DNA from 4 places in the Sphaerisporangium sp. NPDC005289 genome. Region 1 is predicted to be linked to each of the others. Evidence: riboswitches for the same ligand, from Rfam matches in the RefSeq annotation. Region 1 holds a riboswitch; each other region holds the start of a gene.
The links. A riboswitch is a leader RNA that binds a small molecule or an ion and turns the genes downstream of it on or off. The one in region 1 is predicted to bind cyclic di-AMP.

Region 1 (4,681 bases):
CCTCGTACAGCGTCCTGGCGATGATCTCGGCCTGGGCCTTGCGCGCGGTGTCGGTGGTCGCCCCGTCGTAGGCGGTGGCGGCGGCGTCCAGCACCGGGTTGGCGTACTTGGACCCGTTCCACACCCCGCCGCTCTTCACCATCGGGATGATGAACTGGCTCGGCACCGCCCGCCCGGCCCAGCGCACCAGGGTGGCCGGGCTGAACAGCCACGGCGTGTCCTTCTCCTGGTCGCCGCCGTAGAAGTCGGCGGAGGTGCGCTGGTCCAGCGTGACCTCGATGCCCACCTGCTTGAGCTGGTTCTGGATGACCAGGGCGTAGTCCTTGCCCGGCGGGTCGAAGGTCAGCGGGAAGGACAGCTTGGTCACTCCGGCGGCGGCGAGCAGCGACGCGACCTTGGCGGGGTCCTTGGCGCGCTGCGGGATGTCGGCCGGCGCCGCCGGGAACAGCGCGGCGAACAGGTGGTCGTTGGCGAGCGCCCCGATGCCGTCGTAGGTGGTGGCGTTCACACCCGGCCGGTCCAGGGCGTACGCGACGGCCTGGCGGACCTCCTTCCTGTCGAACGGCGCCTGGTCCACGCGCAGCGTCAGGGCGGTGAACCCAGTGCCCTCCACCCGGTCGACGGTGATGTCCCCGACGCCCTTCAGCGGGTTGACCAGGGCGGGAATGCTGAGAAGCTGGGCGTCTACGTCGCCGCCCTGCAGCGCGAGCAGATCCGCCTGGTCATCGGCGTAGAACTTGACCTCCACGCCGTCCAGGTACGGCTTGCCCCGATCCCAGTACCTCGGATTGCGGGTGAAGGTGGCGCCCTTGGCCGGGTCGTAGGAGGCGAGCACGAACGGGCCGGTGCCGATGGGCTTGGCGGTGAAGTCGCCCGCGTAGTCCTTCTTGAGGATCAGGGCGTTGTAGTTGCCGGCCGACACCAGATAGGGGAAGTCGGAGAACGGCCGCTCCAGCGTGAAGACGACCGTCCGGGGGTCCTTGACGCGCACGCCGCCCTGCGCGAGGACGGTGTCGAAGGCCGAGAGCGCGGCCGACTTGCTCTTCGGGTCGAGCAACCGGTCGAAGGACGCCTTGACGACCTCGGCGTCCAGCGGGGTGCCGTCGGAGAAGACCACGCCTTCGCGCAGGGTGAAGGACCAGATCTTGCCGCCGTCCTTGGCGGACCACGCCTCCGCCAGGCGCGGGACCAGCTTGTAGTCCCTGTCCAGCCAGATCAGGTAGTCGGCGACGAGCTGGGCGATCGCGATCGCCGTTCCGTCGTACATGGTGACCGGGTCCACCGCCGTGGGCGGCGGGGACGACCCCGCGCGGAGCACTCCGCCGCGCTTGGGCGTGCTCGGGAGGGAGCCGGACGGCCCGGCGTTCACGCCGGTGCTCGTGCCCGCGCCGCCCGAGCAGGCGGCGACCAGGGCGAGCAGCCCGGCGGCTCCTGACCCGGCCAGAAAGCGGCGCCGGTCGAACGGGTTGTCGTTGACCATGTGGACCACTATCCGAAGGGCGAATCATGATCGTCAAATGGCCGTTCAACTGGCTACCTCGAACCGACCGCAGCCCGCGCCGAGGTGACACAGGTCGGAAAACGACTGTGGGCACCCTCCCCATCGGGGAAGATGCCCAGGTCATCGGCGTTAACCGTGGTGCGCCGCCAGGGACTCGAACCCCGGACCCGCTGATTAAGAGTCAGCTGCTCTAACCAACTGAGCTAGCGGCGCGTTGACTACGGTGACTTTAGCAGTCCCGGCGAAGCTACGCACATCGGCGCCGGGGCGGCGTGCCGGTGCCAGGGGGAAGCACCGGCACGCCCATTTCCCGGGGGAAGCTGGTGGAAGAACCCGCAGGTGCGTGCGCGCGGGTCAGGGCGCGGAGGTGAGCGCCAGGGTCGGCTCGGCCGGGTCCTTGTCGTAGACGCCCCAGGCGCCGGCGGAGAACGGGACGGGCTCGTTCTTCTTGCCCGGGCCGCTGCCCCACTTGGTGATGACGTAGTCGACCTTGATGTGGCCGGCGCCGAAGCCGGTCACCATCAGGCTGGAGTCGCTGAAGTCGCCGCCGGTCAGCTCGGCGAAGGTCTTGCCGTCGATGTCGAGCATGACGCCGCTCTCGGAGGGGATGCCCGGGCCGCGGTCGCCGATGAAGAACGGCGCCTTCTTGCCGTTGTACATCACGTAACCCTCGGTGCCGAGCGGCCAGCACGGGCTGGCGAACAGCCCCTTCTGCATCGGCTTGCCGATGGCCGGCATGCCCGTGTCACCGGCGCGCCCGGAGGCGTCGTCCCAGAAGTAGGAGGCGGTGGTGGAGCCCTTCAACATGACTCGCTGGGTGGTCGCCGCCGCGACGCCGTCCTTGCGCTCGGGCGAGTTGGCGTGGGCCGCGGTGGCCGTGCCGACCGTCGCCGTGCACATCATCGCGGCACCGATGATGCTCGAAACCACACGACATTTGGGGGTGTTCGTGAAAAAAGACATGGGAGGTCAGGATCTTTCATCAGAAGACAAGGGACCCGGGCTCCGACTTCGGTCAAGAGGGTTCGGCGCCGGGAGAGGAAAGCGTTCTCTGAGGCACAAGCGGGTGGACAAGGGCATGGTCCATCGCTGCGCGAGCGCTTTTCTTACGTGGGTCTTTCGGGCGGTGGCGCTGGACGGCCACCATGTCGCAAGGCTGCGAATCGCCCGGCCGGCTCCTACAAGCCGACTGCTGTGCCGCTTCTGACGGCGAGATCCGGGCCTAGGGTCGCCCGGAGGACGGAGTGGGGCGGTGTGTCCACTCGAGTCTCCTCTCCAACGACGTCTACCGGGTTAGCTGACGGGTTCGGGCGTGGAGTTCGCCCTACCGCTGACGCGGATTCACCCCGAAGAACGTGGGTCCCCGGCTCCCGCGGGCCGGGTTCAGGCCCTTGGGACTCGACGTTCGGGCGGCGGCCTTCCGGCTGAAGACCAGGTCACCGTCCGATCTGGTACAAGACGTTACCGGTCAAGTCAGGACAAAGCAAACGATGTTTGTACAAAGCATCAGAAGATCTACCTATCATGCCGTAAGCCCCACATATCGGGCATTTTATGCGCCAGAGAAGGCCGACGAGGCTGACAGGCGATACCCGTGTTACTGCTGTGACCTGTGAGGTGCACCACCGCCTGGGCAAAACCTTTCTTCCCCCAAGCTCCACCCCTCCCGGCAAAGCCGCCACAGGTAAACAACTCCTCATGGCCCACGGCCAAGGGGCGCCCACGGAGCCCGGACGAACCCGCTGCGTCGCCCCGCTGCCGCCCCCCAGAGGCACCCGCAATGACCGGCGACGGCCGGAGAGTTGACCGGGCCCGTCGCCGTAACAGGGCGCCGACGCCACCGACCCGCTTCCCGCCGTGCCGGCGCCCGATGAAGACGGCCCAAGGCGGCGGAAGGGGAAGCGGCCCGAGGCGGGGCGAGAGCGTGGCCGCCCCGGCCCTAGGGTGCGGCAGAGGCGAGGAACGGTCCGAGGCTACGAAAGGGAGGAGCGGCCCAAGACGAGGCGGCCCAAGACGAGGCGGCCCAAGACGAGGACGAGCAGAGGTGGGGCGGCCGTACGGAGCGGGGGCGAAGGGAGGGCCGCGAAGTGGGGGTGGACATGAGTCGGGGCCGGACAGTCCCCCGCCTGTCCGGCCCCGACCACTTCACGGTCCAGCGCCGATGCCTTCCCCCAAACGCATCGGGCGGTCCCGCTGTTCGGACACGGTCCCCCACCGCGTCCTTATGGTGAAAGCTTCGCTGCGCCCCTCGGGCGCTGGTCGCATCCCCCTTGACCTGCCTTAACACTACATACCGGGGCCTGAGCTGCTCGTCATCGCACGGTATAGATTCGGTCTAAGTCGCGGGCATGACCGGGTACGGGATGACCCGGCGGGACGAGCGGCTATTCGGGGAGTTCGACGACGACCTCGGTGCCCTTCTGCAGCGACCGGCTGACGGTGCAGTGGCGCTCGTGCACCCGGTGGGCGACGGCGCGGAAGACCTCGTCCGCCTCGGGATCGCCCTCGGGGAGCTCGACGTCGTAGGTGATCGTGACCGGGCCGAGCAGTGTGGGCTCGACCTTCTCGGCCTGGACCGTCATCGCCAGCCGCACGAGGCGGTGGCCGCGCTTGGCGGTGAGCGGCTCGACGGTCACGATGTTGCAGCCGCCCACCGCGGCGAGCAGCAGCTCGACCGGGGTGAAGACGCCTTCGTCGTCGCCACTGCCCATGACGATCTCCGCTCCGCGCCCGTTGCGGGCCACGAAGCCGTTCTCAGTACGCTCAACATTCACCGATGCCATGCCTGGAGCCTAGGAGCAGGCGGGGCGTCTTCAGGCGTCGGGGTGCTTGGACAGGTAGGAGAGGTAGACCGGCCGCAGCGCTTCGCCGAGCTCTCCCTCGCCGGAGGCCATGGCGTCGCTGAGAAGCGCCGAGACCCTGCTGAGGTCGTTGGCCGTCTCCTCGGAGTGACCGCTCGCCGCCTCGGCCGCCGGGATCACCTTGAGCAGGTCCCACAGGAAGCCGAAGTCGCCGTGCGTGACCGCATAGTGCACCGCCCTGTCGTGCAGTTCCCTGGGCGACAGCGACTGCAGCTCGTCCCGGTCCATACGGGCTCACCCCCTTTTAGCCACTTTCCCCCCGATAACAGGGATATGCACGTTCGAACGCCTGGGAGATCGTTCGCGCGAACGGCCGTCA
Region 2 (4,681 bases), on a different contig from region 1:
CGCCGGAGGCGACGTCGGCGATCACCATGAGATCCTTCTCGCCGTTCAGCGAGGCGACGAGGCCCCGGCGGACGAGAGGTAGGTGTTCGGCAACCAGGATGCGTATCAAGGTGCTCCCTTGGTCCTTGGGAACAGAACCGGCAAATTATGCTACGCCGACTCATATCCCACGGTGTCTACATGATTGCGTACCGTCAATGCAGTCTCCCGATTCGCTCCACCGCGCGCAAGTCACTCCTACGCTTGGTCGTTGAGTGTTGTTTTCCGGCGGCGGCCGAAGCCCTCGCGCGTTCGGTTACGCTCGGAACGGGCAATCCAAACAGAAGGCATCTTCTCCGACGTGGGGGTAGCACCTATGAGCTGGCTCGCAGTGGCCGGGTTTCTCATCTTCTTCGTCGGGTTGGCCGTGTCCATTGCCCTGCACGAGTTGGGCCATCTGGTGCCCGCGAAGTTCTTCGGCGTCAAGGTCACGCAGTACATGGTCGGTTTCGGGCCCACGATGTGGTCGCGCCGCCGCGGCGATACCGAATACGGCCTGAAGTGGATTCCGATGGGCGGCTACATCCGCATGATCGGGGCACTTCCTCCCCGGCCCAACGATGATCCGAACAAGCTTCGCAACATCTCCACCGGGCCGTGGCAGGCGCTCATCGAGAGCGCCAGGCAGGCGGCGCTGGAGGAGGTCAAGCCCGGCGACGCCGACCGCGTCCTGTACCGCAAGCCCTGGTGGCAGAAGGTCATCATCTTCATCGGCGGTCCCGCGATGAACTTCGTGCTGGCCTTCGTGCTGTTCGCCATCGTGCTGATGGGCTTCGGCATCTCGGTGCCCAAGCCCGTGGTCGCCGAGGTCTCAAAGTGCGTCGTCACCGTGGCCGAGCAGGAGAAGGGCCAGCAGTGCACCCCGGCCCACCGGTCCACGCCCGCGGCGCTCGCCGGGCTCAGGGCCAAGGACAAGATCGTCTCGTTCGGCGGCAGGCCGGTGAACTCCTGGGACGACGCCAGTACGCTGATCCGCACCCATGGCGCAGGCCCGGTCGCCATCGGCATCGAGCGCGACGGCAAGCCGATGACGCTGAACGCCACGCTCATCGCGCAAGATCGCCCCTCCCTCGACGACCCGGAGAAGCTGGACAAGAACGTCGGCTTCCTCGGCGTCAGCCCCACCCTCGTCGTGGAGAAGCAAGGGCTCGGGTACGTCGTCGGCGCCATGGCCGACCTGGTCAGGCGCACCGGCTCGGCACTGCTGCAACTGCCGCAGAGGCTCGTCGGGGTCTGGCAGGCGGCCTTCGGCGGCGCCGAGCGTGACCTCAACAGCCCGCAGAGCGTCGTCGGCGCCGGGCGCCTGGGCGGCGCGATCGCCGCGGCGGCCATCCCGCTGGAGAACAAGATCGCCGGTTTCATCCAGCTCCTGGCCGGGTTCAACCTCGCGATCGGCATGTTCAACCTGATCCCGCTGATGCCGCTGGACGGCGGCCAGATCGCCGGCGGCCTGTGGGAGGGCATCAAGCGCGGTTACGCCCGGGTGCGCCGCCGCCCGATGCCGGGGCACGTGGACATCGCCAAGGCGCTGCCGCTGACGTACACGGTCGCGATCTTCCTGATCGCCATGAGCAGCCTGCTCATCTACGCCGACATCGTCAACCCCATCCGCCTGCCGGGCTGATCGGCCCCACCGGCGCCGGGCCGCGCGGCAGGCGCCCCGCAGGCACGTCGCGGTGCCACGCCCGCCGCCCGGTCACCGGGCGGCGGGTCACCGTAATACATCCTCCGGGCGAGTGTCCGGATGGAACTTTCACCGGCGGCAAGACGGCCGGACGGCTAGTACATCGAGATGTGCACGTGGTCGAAGTGGTTGGCGGTGATCCCGCCGCGGTTGGCCATCGACCGCCAGCCGGGAAAGCCCAGGTTGTAGATCCGCTGCCGGTAGATCACGTACTTCACGCCGAGCTTGCCGCCGTTCTTGATGGCCCAGGCGGCGATCTGCTCGCCCATCGCGACGCCGGCGGGCGAGGGCATCGCCCCGCCGGAGCTGAGCATGAAGTCGCATGCCCGGCCCAGCGGGTGCTCGCCACTGTTCTCGGGGCGGTAGCAGCCGACGGGGAACCGCAGCGGGAAGTGGTCCTTGACCTCGGCGCGCATCAGCCGCATCCGCGGGGTGATGTTCTCGCTCCCGGCCGGCAGCTCGGGCGCCCAGCTGCCGTTGGCCTGCTTGCCCGGGGCGGTGGGCACCAGCCGGTCCAGCTTGTCCTTGATCTGGCCGATCAGCTTCTCGGCGTCCCTGCGCTGGGCGGTCACCTCGACGACGTCGTCGCGCAGGCCGTCGGTCAGCGCGGCCGCGTCGTCGGCCGCCTTCTTGCGGGCGTCACGGGCCGTGGCATATCGGCCGATCTCGGCGGACTGCTCGGCCTGGAGCTGTTGCAGCATCGCGGCGCCGCCGAAACCGGGCGACATGAGCTCGCGCATCATGCCGAGGCCGCTGCCCGCCTGGTAGCTGAGCTGGGCGATGTCGCCCACCTGGCCCTCGGAGGCGGTGAGCTCGGTCTCCGCGGCCTTCAGCCGCTCACGGGCCTTCTTCTCCGCGTCCTTGGCCTTGGCGACCGCGACGCGCTTGGCGTTGTACTGGGCGATCAGCTTGTCGACCTGCTTGCCGAGGGCGGCGAGCTGTGCCTTGAGCTGTTTCTCGGTGGGTTTGGGGGCGGCGGCGCCGGCCGTGGACGGGCCGAGCACCAGGGCGGCCACCATCAGAGCGCAGGCGGCCACGGAACCGTGGCGGCCGGAAGACAGGGGCAGAGCCCGCTCCTCTCCATCTGCCGACCGGGTTAGCTGACGGGTTCGGGCCGGAGACGCCCTACCACACGCGTGGATTCACCCCAGAGGAACCGATGGGTCCCCGGCTCCCAGGCGGGGCACCTGGGATTAGGCGGACCGGCCGTTACGGCCGGTGTCTGATGGATGGTAGTGGTAGATCCGTATTTATGGCGACCCCGGAGGTGACGTCCCCCGACGTGGCGTGCGCGTGGTCACCGCCGCCGCGCCCGCGGCGGGCCGTCCAGGGCGGGCGCGGTCACGGCTGCTCGCGCAGCATCCGGGCGGCCTCCTCGGGCAGCACGTCGTTGACGAACGCGCCCATCGCCGACTCCGACCCGGCCAGGTACTTCAGCTTCTGCGCCGCCCGCCGGATGCTGAACAGCTGCAGGTGCAGGTAGGCGAGGTCGCGCCCGGTGCGCACGGGCGCCTGGTGCCAGGCCGCGACGTAGGGCATGGTGACCCCGAACAGCCCGTCCAGCCGCCGCAGCACGTCGGTGTAGAGCGGGCCGAAGGCCGCGCGCTCCTCGGCGTCCAGCTCGCGAAGGTCGGCCGCCCTGCGGTTGAGGTAGACGTGCACCTCGAACGGCCACCGCGCCGCCGCGGGGACGAACGCCGTCCAGTGCTCGTTGGAGGCGACCACGCGCGTCTCGGCCTTGCGCTCGGCGGCCAGCACGTCCGCGAACAGGTCGCCGCCCGTGCGCTCGCGGTAGCGGGCCGCCGAGGCCAGCATCTGCCGCGTGCGAGGCGTCACGTACGGATAGGCGTAGATCTGGCCGTGCGGGTGCGCCAGCGTGATGCCGATCTCGGCGCCGCGGTTCTCGAACGGGAACACCTGCTCCACGCCGTCCAGCCGCGAGAGGTGGTCGGTGCGGTCGGCGAGCGCCACCAGCACCAGATCGACCTGCTCGGGAGACAGCCGGGAGAAGGAGGAGTCGTGCCGGGAGGTGAAGCACACCACCTCGCACCGGCCGACGCCGGGCCGCACCTCGCTCAGGCCGCCCACGTCCTCGTAGTGGCCCAGGTTGAAGCTGAAGGACGGGAAACGGTTCTCGAACACCGCGACGTCGTAGTCGGCGGCGGGGATCTCGGTCGCGTGGCCCGGCCGGGAGGGGCACAGGGGGCATTCGTCGGTGGGGGGCAGGAACGTGCGGCCCTGGCGGTGCCCGGCGATGGCGATCCACTCGTCCATCACCGGGTCGTACCGCAGCTCCGAGGCCGCGGGGCGCGGGGGCAGCTCGCGGGTGTCGGCGGCGCCGCGGTCGGCGCTCTCGTCGTGGTCGAAGTAGATGAGCTCTCGCCCATCGGCGAGCTGGGTGACGGTCCGCTTCACCGGGCCACCTCCTGTCCGGCGGCCGGCTGAGCCGCCTGTCCTGTCGTGTCGGCGGCCCGGGCCGCCCGTTCTGTTCCCGGAGCGCGGTTCGCGCGTCCGGACCCGCCGGCGTCGCGCGCCGGCTCGGTCGATGGCGCCGTCCCCGCAGGGTCGGCCAGCAGCAGCGTGCCGGCCTGCTCGGACAGCGCCGATCTGGCCTCCTCCGGCAGGCCGGTGTCGCTGATCACGACGTGCGCCTCGTCCAGCTTGGCGATCGTGCTGATGCCGACGGTGCCCCACTTGGTGTGGTCGGCCAGCACGACCAGCCGCTGCGCCGCCGCGACCAGTTCGCGGTCGGTCTCGGCCTCAAGGATGTTGGGGGTGGTGAAGCCCGCCCTGGGGTTCATGCCGTGCACGCCGAGCATCAGCGTGTCGACGTTGAGCGCGCGGATGGCCGCCACGGCGACCGGCCCCACCAGCGCGTCCGACGGCGTGCGCACCCCTCCGGTGAGCACGACGGTCTGGTCGGCGCGCCCGGCCCGGTGGAAGACGTCGGCGACCTGG
Region 3 (4,681 bases), on a different contig from region 1:
GGCGCCGGGCATGGTGTCCAGGCGGCGCAGGATCACCCCTTCGCGCAGGGCCCACGGGCAGATCTCCACCTCGGGGACCTCGAACAGGTCCATCGTCGCGTCGGCCACGATCGCCCCGGCGAGCAGTTGCGGGGCGCGACCGGCGGAGACGCCCGGCAGGCCGGCCCGCTGGGCGTTGTCCATCGTGGCCAGGCGCCCGGTCCAGTGGGAGAGGTCATCCTGGCGCAGCACCCGCTTCACATAGGACCCCTCGCTGGAGGGGGCGGCGCCGGCGATGCGCGCGAGCTGCTTGAAGGTCTTGGACGTGGCGACCGCGTGGTCGGCGTGCCCGTACTTCACCACATCGCCCACCACCCTGCCGATCTGCGCGCGCACCTGCCGGCGCATGCCGCGCACCTCCTCGGCGGGGGGCGGGGCGCCGGTGAACCACTGGCGGGTCATCCGCCCGGCGCCCAGCGGGAGCGAGATCGCCACGTCGGGCTCCTCCTCCATGCCGGAGGCGATCTCCAGGGAGCCGCCGCCGATGTCCAGGACCAGCAGCCGTCCTGAGGACCAGCCGAACCAGCGCCGCACCGCCAGGAACGTCAGCCGCGCCTCGTCCTGCCCGGACAGCACCTGCACGTCGATCTCGGTGGCGGCCCGCAGGCGGTCCAGGACCTCCTCGCCGTTGGCGGCCTCCCGCACGGCCGAGGTGGCGAAGGCCATGATGTCCTCCACCCCCTTGTCCTCGGCGATGCGCAGCGAGTCCTCGACGAAGCGGCGCAGCTCGCGCTCACCCTCGGGAGACAGGACGTCGCCGTCGTGCAGGTGCTCGGCCAGCCGCAACTCGACCTTGTGCGAGTAGGCGGGCAGCGGCTGGGCGCCCCTGTGGGCGTCCACCACCAGCAGGTGCACCGTGTTCGAGCCGATGTCGAGAACGCCGAGTCGCATGAGCAGACGCTACTACCCGCGCCCGCCCGGGAGATCCTGCCGGTCCTGCCGGTCCTGCCGGTTCCGCCGAGGCGCCGTCGCTCAGGGGCGGCCGAGCGCGCGCAACTGGGCGGTGGTCAGCGCGGAGACGTTCTGGTCGATGGGGACGTCGGTGTACTGGTGGATCGCCCAGCTCTTCCAGTCGGCGGGCGGGGTGACGTCGCCCTTTTCCCTGCCGTAGTAGGCCACCCACAAGGGGTACTCGGCCAGGCCGTGGCCGTAGGTGTCGGCGAAGTTCCAGCCGCTGTAGAACAGCGGGGTGACGCCGGTCTCGTCCTTCACGTGGGCCAGCCAGGTCTTGGCCCAGGCGTTGACCTGCGCGACCGACCGGCCGTCACTGGTCTCCAGGTCCAGCACGAGCAGGTCGCCGGTCTCGGCGGGCTGGGCGTCCACCACCGACAGGAAGTGGTCGGCCTCGGCGATGGGGTCGTTGCCGGGGTGACCGTAGTGGTAGGCGCCGCGCACGATGCCCTTCTTGCCGAGTTCGGCCCAGTGGCGGGCGAACGCGGAGTCGCGGAAGGTCAGGCCCTCGGTGGCCTTGATGATGCCGAACTGCGCCTGGCTGGCGTTCCAGTCGTGGTCGGACTCGTAGGCGGAGACGTCCTGGCCGTAGGGGCGCTCCGAGGCGGCGCCGCGGGGAGCGGCGTCCGCCGGGCCGGTCACCACGACGGCCGCCACGATGGCGAGCACGGCCACGATCACCCCCGCCATGGCGGAGTAGAGGCGCGCGCCGGACAGGTCCAGCCGGTTCTTGAGGTGGGAGAAGATCGAGGAAAGCCGGTCGATGGGCATGAAGGGCTCGCTCCTTGCTTCCACGCGCCTACCGGGTCGGCTGATGGGTTCGGGCGGAAGTGCCCTGTGGGTCCGTCCCTTCGAGGGCCGGTGCTCCGATTCACTCCGCGAAGGGGGTCCCCGGTTCCGCGAGGTGTGGATGAGGTGGGCGTGTCTCCGCGGCGGGACGCCGTCCCGCCGGGTACGCGCGATGTGGGCAACGGACGGCAACGGGCACGACGGCGTGGGACCATCGGCACGCATACCGCTTCCCAACAAGGTACATACCACATCAAAAGAGCACAAATGCGACAAAGTACGCGCCGCCGGCGTCACGCGGGCGGACACGACCGGCTTCCCCCGACGTGATCACCCCCAGGAAGCGCATCCGGCCAGAACGACCCGGTCAGGCGTCCCGGTCCCGGCGGGCCAGGGGCGCACCCGGGGATCCGGTCAGCGGCGGGGCGGGGGCTGCGAGGAGCGGGATGACTCGGCGTGCCGCCAGCGCCGTCCGAGCTCCTCGCCGGTCGGCGCGGAGGCGGGCAGCGGGGTGGCCGGCGCGCCGGCGCGCAGCCCGTCCAGCAGCAGGGTCAGATAGCGGTGGCGCAGCACGGCGGTGCGATCGGCGTCGCCGGCACGGACCGCGGTGATCTGGTCGAAGATCATCGGAATGTCCTCGGCGACCACGTCCGGCCGTAGCGCGCCGGCGGCCTTGGCCCGGTCCACGACGCGCCCGGCGAGCGAGCCGGCGTGCGCGGCCAGCTCGTGCATCTCCCGCGTGGGGGTGAACGTGCCGGCCAGGTGCACGGTCAGCGAGTGCACGTCGGAGTCGACGACCTCGCGCAGGAACGTGGCGAAGGCCTCCCACGCGTCGCCGTCCCGCGCCAGCGCGGACTCGGCGATCGCCGTGAACCGGCGCAGGCCGTCCTCGCAGAGGGTGCGCAGCAGCTCCTCCTTGCCGGCATAGCGCCGGTACAGGGCGCCGACGCCGACGCCCGCCTCGTGCGCCACCGCCGAGATCGGCGCTTTGGGGTCGGCGACGAACACCGCTCGCGCGGCGTCGAGGATCGTGCGGTCGTTGCGGGCGGCCTCGGCCTTGCGTCCCCTCATGCCTGCTGTCGTGGGCTCCATGCGCCCATTCTAGCTTGAACGGAAGGCTCCGTTCCGATATAGTTTGAACAGAACGATCCGTTCCGCTCTAACTCGGAGGTTTCGCATGACCACCACGTCCTGGTCGCTGCTGGAGCAGGCCCACAACGCGCTGCGCACGACCACCGCCGGGGTCACCGAGGCCGACTGGGCCGCCAAGACCCCGTGCGAGCAGTGGAACGTGGCGCAGGTGCTGCGGCACGCCGCCGGCGACCAGCGCGCCTATGCCGCCGCGATCACCGGTGCCGGCGGCCCGGAGGAGAACCCGTTCGACCCGGCGGCGCAGGCCCCCGGCGACCCGAAGGACCTGCTCGAAAGCGCCCTGGAGGTCGCGGCACAGGGCTTCGCCACCGTGGCGCCCGGCGCGGAGGCCGTACCGACGCCGCTGCCGCAGGGTGCGCTGCCCGCCGAGGTCGCCGTCGGCGCCGCCGCGCTGGACGCCGCCGTGCACGCCTGGGACATCGCGGTCGCCACCGGCCGTCCGTCGCCTCTGGACGCCGAGCTGTCCGAGCGCCTGCTGCCGGTGGCCCGCGTCCTCGCCGAGCCGCTGCGCGGCTTCGCCTACGCCCCCGCCCTCGACCCGCACCCGGCCGACGACGCCACCGCCGAGCTGCTGCGCTACCTCGGCCGCGACCCGCAGTGGACCCGCTGACCCGGGAACCCGCCGACGGCGCGGCCTCCTCCCCCCGAGGCAGGCGGCGCCGGCACGGAAAACGTCCCGCCGGTCATTCGACCGGCGGGACGTTCTGCCGCCGTCCACCTCTTCTCTCCGTTATCGAGCGACACCGCCGGTCAACCCGGTGAATACGCGGTGTTCACGGAATGCTCAGCAGTTCGGGATATCTCTGCCGTTATTATCCTTCGCCTCGTCGTTGCCCCATTTGGCGAGATAATAGGCGGAAACGTAGGCGCCGCGGCCGTTCTTACCGGGGTTCGTCCGGTCGAGGTCGGTGCGCAGCCACCAGTGGTTGAACGCGGACCCGTGCCGGACTTCGGCGCCCCGGACGCGGCAGTAGACGTAGTTGGTGCCCTTGTCGAGCGTGCCCTGCGGGTCGCCGGTGTTCGGCTCGCGGTAGCCCGTCGCGTCGGCGAAGGTGTCGACCCAGACCTTGCTTCCGGGAGCGGGGGTCCCGCCGCCGCCGAACACCCGGGGCCGGCGGGCGTGGAACTCGCTGCCCGGCCGCAGGCCGTAGGCGAGGACGCGATGGTCGGTTCCGTAGCCGCCGCGCTGCTCGTAGGCCCAGTAGGACGTGCGCCCGGGGTTCGCCCACTGCTCGAAGATCACGACGTGCCGGTTGTTGTTGTCGCCGATGGCGTCGATGACCAGGTCGCCGGTGAGCAGTTCGGACATCGCGATCGGGCTGCTCGCGCCCGGCGAGGCGAGGGCCACGGTGTTCAGGCCCGGAGCGCTCAGCCCGAGCGCCATCGAGGCGTAGCCGGAGCAGTCGGTGCGGTAGCCGTTGTGGTACTTGCCCTGGCTGTACGGCACCCGCTGCGGGGTGCCGGGGTTCCAGGTCTTGGCCCGGTCGATGACGCTCTGCCGGGTCACGTCCGCCGGACGGGCGTGGGCGGCGCGAGAGGGAGCTGCGGCGGACTGGGCGAAGGCGCCGGCCACGGCGAGCGGCGTGGGCGAGGCGACGGCGACACCAAGGATAGCGAATTTGATGAATATCTTCTTACTGGACATACCACCCCTTGTAAATCCGTGTTGTCGGCCGCCAAGACTAATGGCGGCGACACATGGTTCGCAGGGGTGAATTCCAGGATCCACGTCGGCCGGTGGAGCGATTTC
Region 4 (4,681 bases), on a different contig from region 1:
CTGCTGGCCGTAGCCCTGCTGGCCGTAGGCCGCCCCGTACGGCGGCGCCTGCTGGGCGTGCTGCTGCCCGTAGCCCTGCTGGTCGTGGCCGGCCTGCTGCCCATACTGCGGCTGGCCGTACGGCTGCTGCCCGTACTGCTGCTGGCCGTACTGGGCCTGCTGGCCGTACGCCTGCTGCGCGTCCTGCTGGCCGTACTGGCCCTGCTGGCCGTAGCCCTGCTGGGCCTCCGGCTGGCCGTACTGCTGCTGGCCCTGCTGGGCCTGCTGGGCCTGCTGGCCGTACTGCTGCTGCCCGTAGCCCTGCGGCTGGGCGTAGCCGCCGGTCTGCTGGCCGTACTGCGGCTGGCCATAGGACGACGACTGGCCCTGCTGGCCGTAGCCCTGCTGGGCCTCCTGACCGTACGCCTGCTGACCGTACTGCTGGGGCTGCTGCCCGTACTGCTGCTGGCCCTGCTGGGCCTGCTGGCCGTACTGCTGCTGCCCGTAGCCCTGCCCCTGCTGGGGGTGGGAAGGCTGGCCGTAGGCTCCGGTTCCACCCTGCTGGCCGTAGGCGCCCGGCTGGCCGTAGGCTCCCGTCCCTGCCTGCTGGCCGTAGGCTCCCTGCTGGCCATAGCCCTGCTGGGGGTAGGCGGAGTGCTCCGAGGCCGGCTGGGGACGGTGGACGACGGTCACCTCCGGATCGATGCCCGGGGGGTTCTGCTGCCCATATTGCGGAGAGCCGGTTGACGAATGACCCTCGTCCGGCTCGTCGCGTGGGTACGGCGGCTGTCCGGTGCTCACCGTGTCACCTCACTTCGGCTTCGCACGTGGCCTCTGTCAGGCGCACGTGCCGTGGTGTTGCCAAGGTAGCGACAGCGGGATCAACAGTCACCTTTCCATTCCGTCACTCCGAAGGTCAGGATCGCGGATTCACATGCAGCAACATCCGCGTGTTGCCCAGGGTGTTCGGCTTGACGTGCTCCAGGTCGAGGAACTCGGCGACGCCCTCGTCGTAGGAGTCCAGGAGTTCGGCGTAGACCTCGGGGGAGACGGGCGTGCCCTGGATGGGGACGAAACCGTGCCTGCCGAAGAACTCGACCTCGAAGGTCAGGCAGAAGACCCGCTGGACCTCCAGCCGGCGGGCGGCGTCGATGAGCGCCGCGACGATCATGTGGCCGATGCCCATGCCGCGGCAGCCGGCGTCGACGGCGACCGTGCGGATCTCCGCCAGGTCCTCCCAGAGCACGTGGAGCGCGCCGCAGCCCACGACCATGCCGTCTCGCTCGGCCACCCAGAACTCCTGGACGTCCTCGTACAGGGTCACGGTCGCCTTGCGCAGCAGGCGCGGCCCGTCGCCGGAGTAGGTGTCGACCAATTTCCTGATCGTCCGCACGTCGGAGGTGCGGGCCCGCCGGACGGCGGGCGCGCCCTCGGCGGACGGGCGCTGCGCGGCCTGCCTCATGACGCGTCAGCGTATCCGCCCACCGGCGGGGCGGCGTTCGACGCCGTGCCGAGGCCCCCCGATAACGGACTGTCCGAAATACCTGCCAATTCGCGTCGCCATCACGGAGCGTGATCCGGCGCACGCGGTCGGTGCGCGCCGCGGGAAGGTCTGGGAGCGTGGCGCGCGAGATGCTCTTTGACCTGCGGCTTTTCTTCGAGCCCCTGCCCGCGGGCCGGGTAACCGCAGCTCGGAACGGGTGCGGGACTTCCACCGGCGTGATCTTTCCGTGACGCGCCGGTTGTGGAACCTCAACAGAATTCGCAGTTCTGGTTGAGCAGGAACCTGAACTGGACTAATGTCCAGCGTCAATGTCGGTCGTCGTTCCGCGGCGACCGCACCGCCTAATTCCCGCCCCATCCGAACGGCGGGAAACCGGGGACCCAAAGGTGGGTCCGGGGGAGGTCCCCCGGCGACCCGCCACCCCTGGGGTGAATCCGAGAGGGAGGCATCGCGATCCTCCATGGTCACGTGCTCGGTAGGGCTGCTCCGGCCCGAACCCGTCAGCTAACCCGGTAGGCGTCCGAGGAGAGGAGCTTTTTGGTGCAGCCTAGGCGCACGCCTGGAAAGAGCGCGGGCAGGCACGCCCGCGGGCGAGAACGCGGTGCCCATTCCCGCTTCGGGAGCGCCTCCGGTGCGTCCTCGCGCCTTCCCCGCCGCATCGCGCTGGTGACCGCCGCGCTGATGGCCGTGACCTTCGGCTCGCCTCTGGTGTCCGCGACGGCCGAGCCCAAGCCCAGCCTCAACGACCTGAAGAACCAGGTCGAGCACCTCTACAACCAGATCGAGTCGCTCACCGAGCAGTACAACGGCCAGAAGGAGCGCCTCAAGCAGGCGCAGCGTTCGGCCGAACTCGCCAAGAAGACCCTCTCCAAGAGCGAGGCCGACCTGGAGGCCAAGCGCGCCAGAGCCGGCATGTACGCCCAGGACGCCTACATGACCGGCGGTCTCGGCTCGCCGCTGACCCTCGCCATGTCCGGCGACCCCGACGCCTACCTCGACCGCGTGGCCACGACCTACGCCCTGCAGCTGCAGCAGGGCGAGGAGGTCGCCCAGATCGGCAAGGCGATGGCGACCGCCGAGCGCGCCAAGGCCGGCGCCAAGGCCCGCGAGGCCGAGGTCAAGAAGCTCGTCTCCGACCTGTCCTCCCAGCGTGACAAGATCCGCGGCCTGGTCGCCAAGACCGAGGGCAGCCTGTTCAAGCGCGCGCTGTCGCAGGCCGGCGGGTACGGCCGGGCCACCAGGATCGAGATCCCGATCCCGGGCGAGGGCAAGGCCGCCCAGGCCGCCAGGTGGGCGCTGACGCAGCAGCTCAAGCCGTACGTCTGGGGCGCCGCGGGGCCGAGCACCTTCGACTGCTCCGGTCTGGTCCTGTGGGCCTACCAGAAGGTCGGCATCAGCCTGCCGCACTACACCGGCGACCAGTGGACCGCGGGGACCCACATCTCCCGCGAGGACCTGCGCCCCGGCGACCTGGTCTTCTTCTACAGCGACCTGCACCACGTCGGCATCTACATCGGCGGCGGCATGATGGTGCACGCACCGCGCACCGGTGATGTCGTGCGGGTGGTCCCGCTCGGCAACCGCCCGTTCGCCGGCGGCGTGCGCATCGCCGACTAGCGCCACGGCGCGCACGCCGGACGAGGCGGCCGCCGGTACGGTGACGCCGCCTCGCGCCGGGACGAGGTACCCCTGCCTCGGACGGTGCGACCTCAGATGAGGCGGCGCCGCGCCGCCCAGGCCACGGCCTCGATGGCCGTGGCGACGCCTATGCGGTCGCAGATGCCGCGCAGGCGGCGTCGTACGGTGCGGCCGCTCACGTCGAGCCTGCGTCCCACTCTGTCGACGGTCACGCCCTTGGCCAGTTCGGCGAGCAAGAGAAGATCATCGTCGCTCAGTCCCACACCGTCTGATCCCGAAGGAATGTCATTCCCTCGGGAAACCAGATCCGGATACGCCATCGGGTGTCCTCCCCCACGACGAACTCGGCAACATACTGAATGCTTCGGCCCGCCCCGTCAGGAACGTTAAACGCCGCGTTGAAAGGTCGTCAAGCACTGACCTCGATACCCATGACGTTTGTGATTGACATACCAGTGCATATGTGAACTACTCGTGACATGTCCCCGCACCTCCCGGTCCGGGGGGACATCGGCGATGATCATGGCCGTGGGCCGCATGATCCGCCATGGAAGACCACCGCGGCGCTGGTGGAGGCCCGGTTCCATGCGGGACGCCTCGCGGGCGCCCCGGCTCGGAGATATACGGTCGACACGCTATACGCCGAATTCGACCCGCGAAACCAGTACGCTTTCTGACTTTCTTCCGCCGGGCACGCCCGTGGGCGTAACACTCCGGCCACCCACGATTTGCCGTGGCCGATCACCGCGCCGCGCCGTATTCGACGCGCGCGCCCCCTCCACGTCTCCGATATGGATCTCCCCCGCCGCTTGATCGCGGGGCGCGCTCAGGCGGTGTTGCGGTTGTAGATCAGGCGCAGCCCGATGAGCGTCAGCCAGGGCTCGTGGACGTCGATCGAACGGGCCTCGTTCACCACCAGCGCGGCCATCGACCCGGTGGCCACGACGGTCACGTCGTCGGGGTCGGACGCGAGCTCGGGCGCCATGCGCTCGACGATGCCGTCCACCTGGCCGGCGAAACCGTAGATGATGCCCGCCTGCAGGGCTTCGACGGTGTTCTTGGCGATGACCGAGCGTGGGCGCACCAGCTCGACCTTGTGGAGCTGGGCCCCCGCGGCGGCCAGGGCGTCCACCGAGATCTCGATGCCGGGGGCGGTGACCGCGCCGACGTACTCGCCCTTGGCCGACACCGCGTCGAAGGAGGTGGCGGTGCCGAAGTCGACGATGATGCACGGCCCCCCGTACAGCGTGACGGCGGCGAGCGCGTTGACGATGCGGTCGCTGCCGACCTCCTTGGGGTTGTCCATGCGCACCGGCACCCCGGTGCGCACGCCCGGCTCCACGATGACGGCGGTCACGTCGCCGTAGTAGCGCCGGCACATCTCGCGCATCTCGTTCAGCACGGAGGGGACCGTCGAGCAGATGGCGATGCCGCCGATGTCGGCGTCCTTGAGCAGGGGGCTCTGACCGAGCAGCCCCTGCAGGACGACCGCGATCTCGTCGGCGGTGCGCCTGGCGTCGGTGGCCAGGCGCCAGTGCTCGATGACCTCCTCGCCCTCGA

Region 2: linked by a shared signal. The riboswitch ahead of ABZT47_RS32380 (hypothetical protein) and the one ahead of ABZT47_RS34985 (hypothetical protein) in region 1 are both predicted to bind cyclic di-AMP.
Region 3: linked by a shared signal. The riboswitch ahead of ABZT47_RS25020 (GH25 family lysozyme) and the one ahead of ABZT47_RS34985 (hypothetical protein) in region 1 are both predicted to bind cyclic di-AMP.
Region 4: linked by a shared signal. The riboswitch ahead of ABZT47_RS20925 (NlpC/P60 family protein) and the one ahead of ABZT47_RS34985 (hypothetical protein) in region 1 are both predicted to bind cyclic di-AMP.

The regions. Positions count from the first base shown of each region.
Region 1 covers NZ_JBEXGS010000029.1:47,098-51,778, reverse strand. Annotated here, with positions in the region: gene ABZT47_RS34995 (ABC transporter substrate-binding protein) at 1-1,480, opposite strand, end outside; tRNA gene ABZT47_RS34990 (tRNA-Lys) at 1,638-1,714, opposite strand; gene ABZT47_RS34985 (hypothetical protein) at 1,856-2,431, opposite strand; cyclic di-AMP (ydaO/yuaA leader) riboswitch at 2,768-2,915, opposite strand; gene ABZT47_RS34980 (OsmC family protein) at 3,886-4,284, opposite strand; gene ABZT47_RS34975 (hypothetical protein) at 4,315-4,590, opposite strand.
Region 2 covers NZ_JBEXGS010000024.1:120,465-125,145, forward strand. Annotated here, with positions in the region: gene ABZT47_RS32370 (response regulator transcription factor) at 1-109, opposite strand, end outside; gene ABZT47_RS32375 (site-2 protease family protein) at 356-1,663, shown strand; gene ABZT47_RS32380 (hypothetical protein) at 1,819-2,760, opposite strand; cyclic di-AMP (ydaO/yuaA leader) riboswitch at 2,795-2,933, opposite strand; gene galT (galactose-1-phosphate uridylyltransferase) at 3,065-4,138, opposite strand; gene ABZT47_RS32390 (DeoR/GlpR family DNA-binding transcription regulator) at 4,135-4,681, opposite strand, start outside.
Region 3 covers NZ_JBEXGS010000015.1:42,728-47,408, forward strand. Annotated here, with positions in the region: gene ABZT47_RS25015 (Ppx/GppA phosphatase family protein) at 1-930, opposite strand, end outside; gene ABZT47_RS25020 (GH25 family lysozyme) at 1,012-1,761, opposite strand; cyclic di-AMP (ydaO/yuaA leader) riboswitch at 1,773-1,918, opposite strand; gene ABZT47_RS25025 (TetR/AcrR family transcriptional regulator) at 2,194-2,871, opposite strand; gene ABZT47_RS25030 (TIGR03086 family metal-binding protein) at 2,957-3,541, shown strand; gene ABZT47_RS25035 (hypothetical protein) at 3,716-4,576, opposite strand.
Region 4 covers NZ_JBEXGS010000011.1:184,366-189,046, reverse strand. Annotated here, with positions in the region: gene ABZT47_RS20935 (RDD family protein) at 1-780, opposite strand, end outside; gene ABZT47_RS20930 (amino-acid N-acetyltransferase) at 896-1,441, opposite strand; cyclic di-AMP (ydaO/yuaA leader) riboswitch at 1,823-2,018, shown strand; gene ABZT47_RS20925 (NlpC/P60 family protein) at 2,150-3,100, shown strand; gene ABZT47_RS20920 (LuxR C-terminal-related transcriptional regulator) at 3,193-3,357, opposite strand; gene ABZT47_RS20915 (type III pantothenate kinase) at 3,948-4,681, opposite strand, start outside.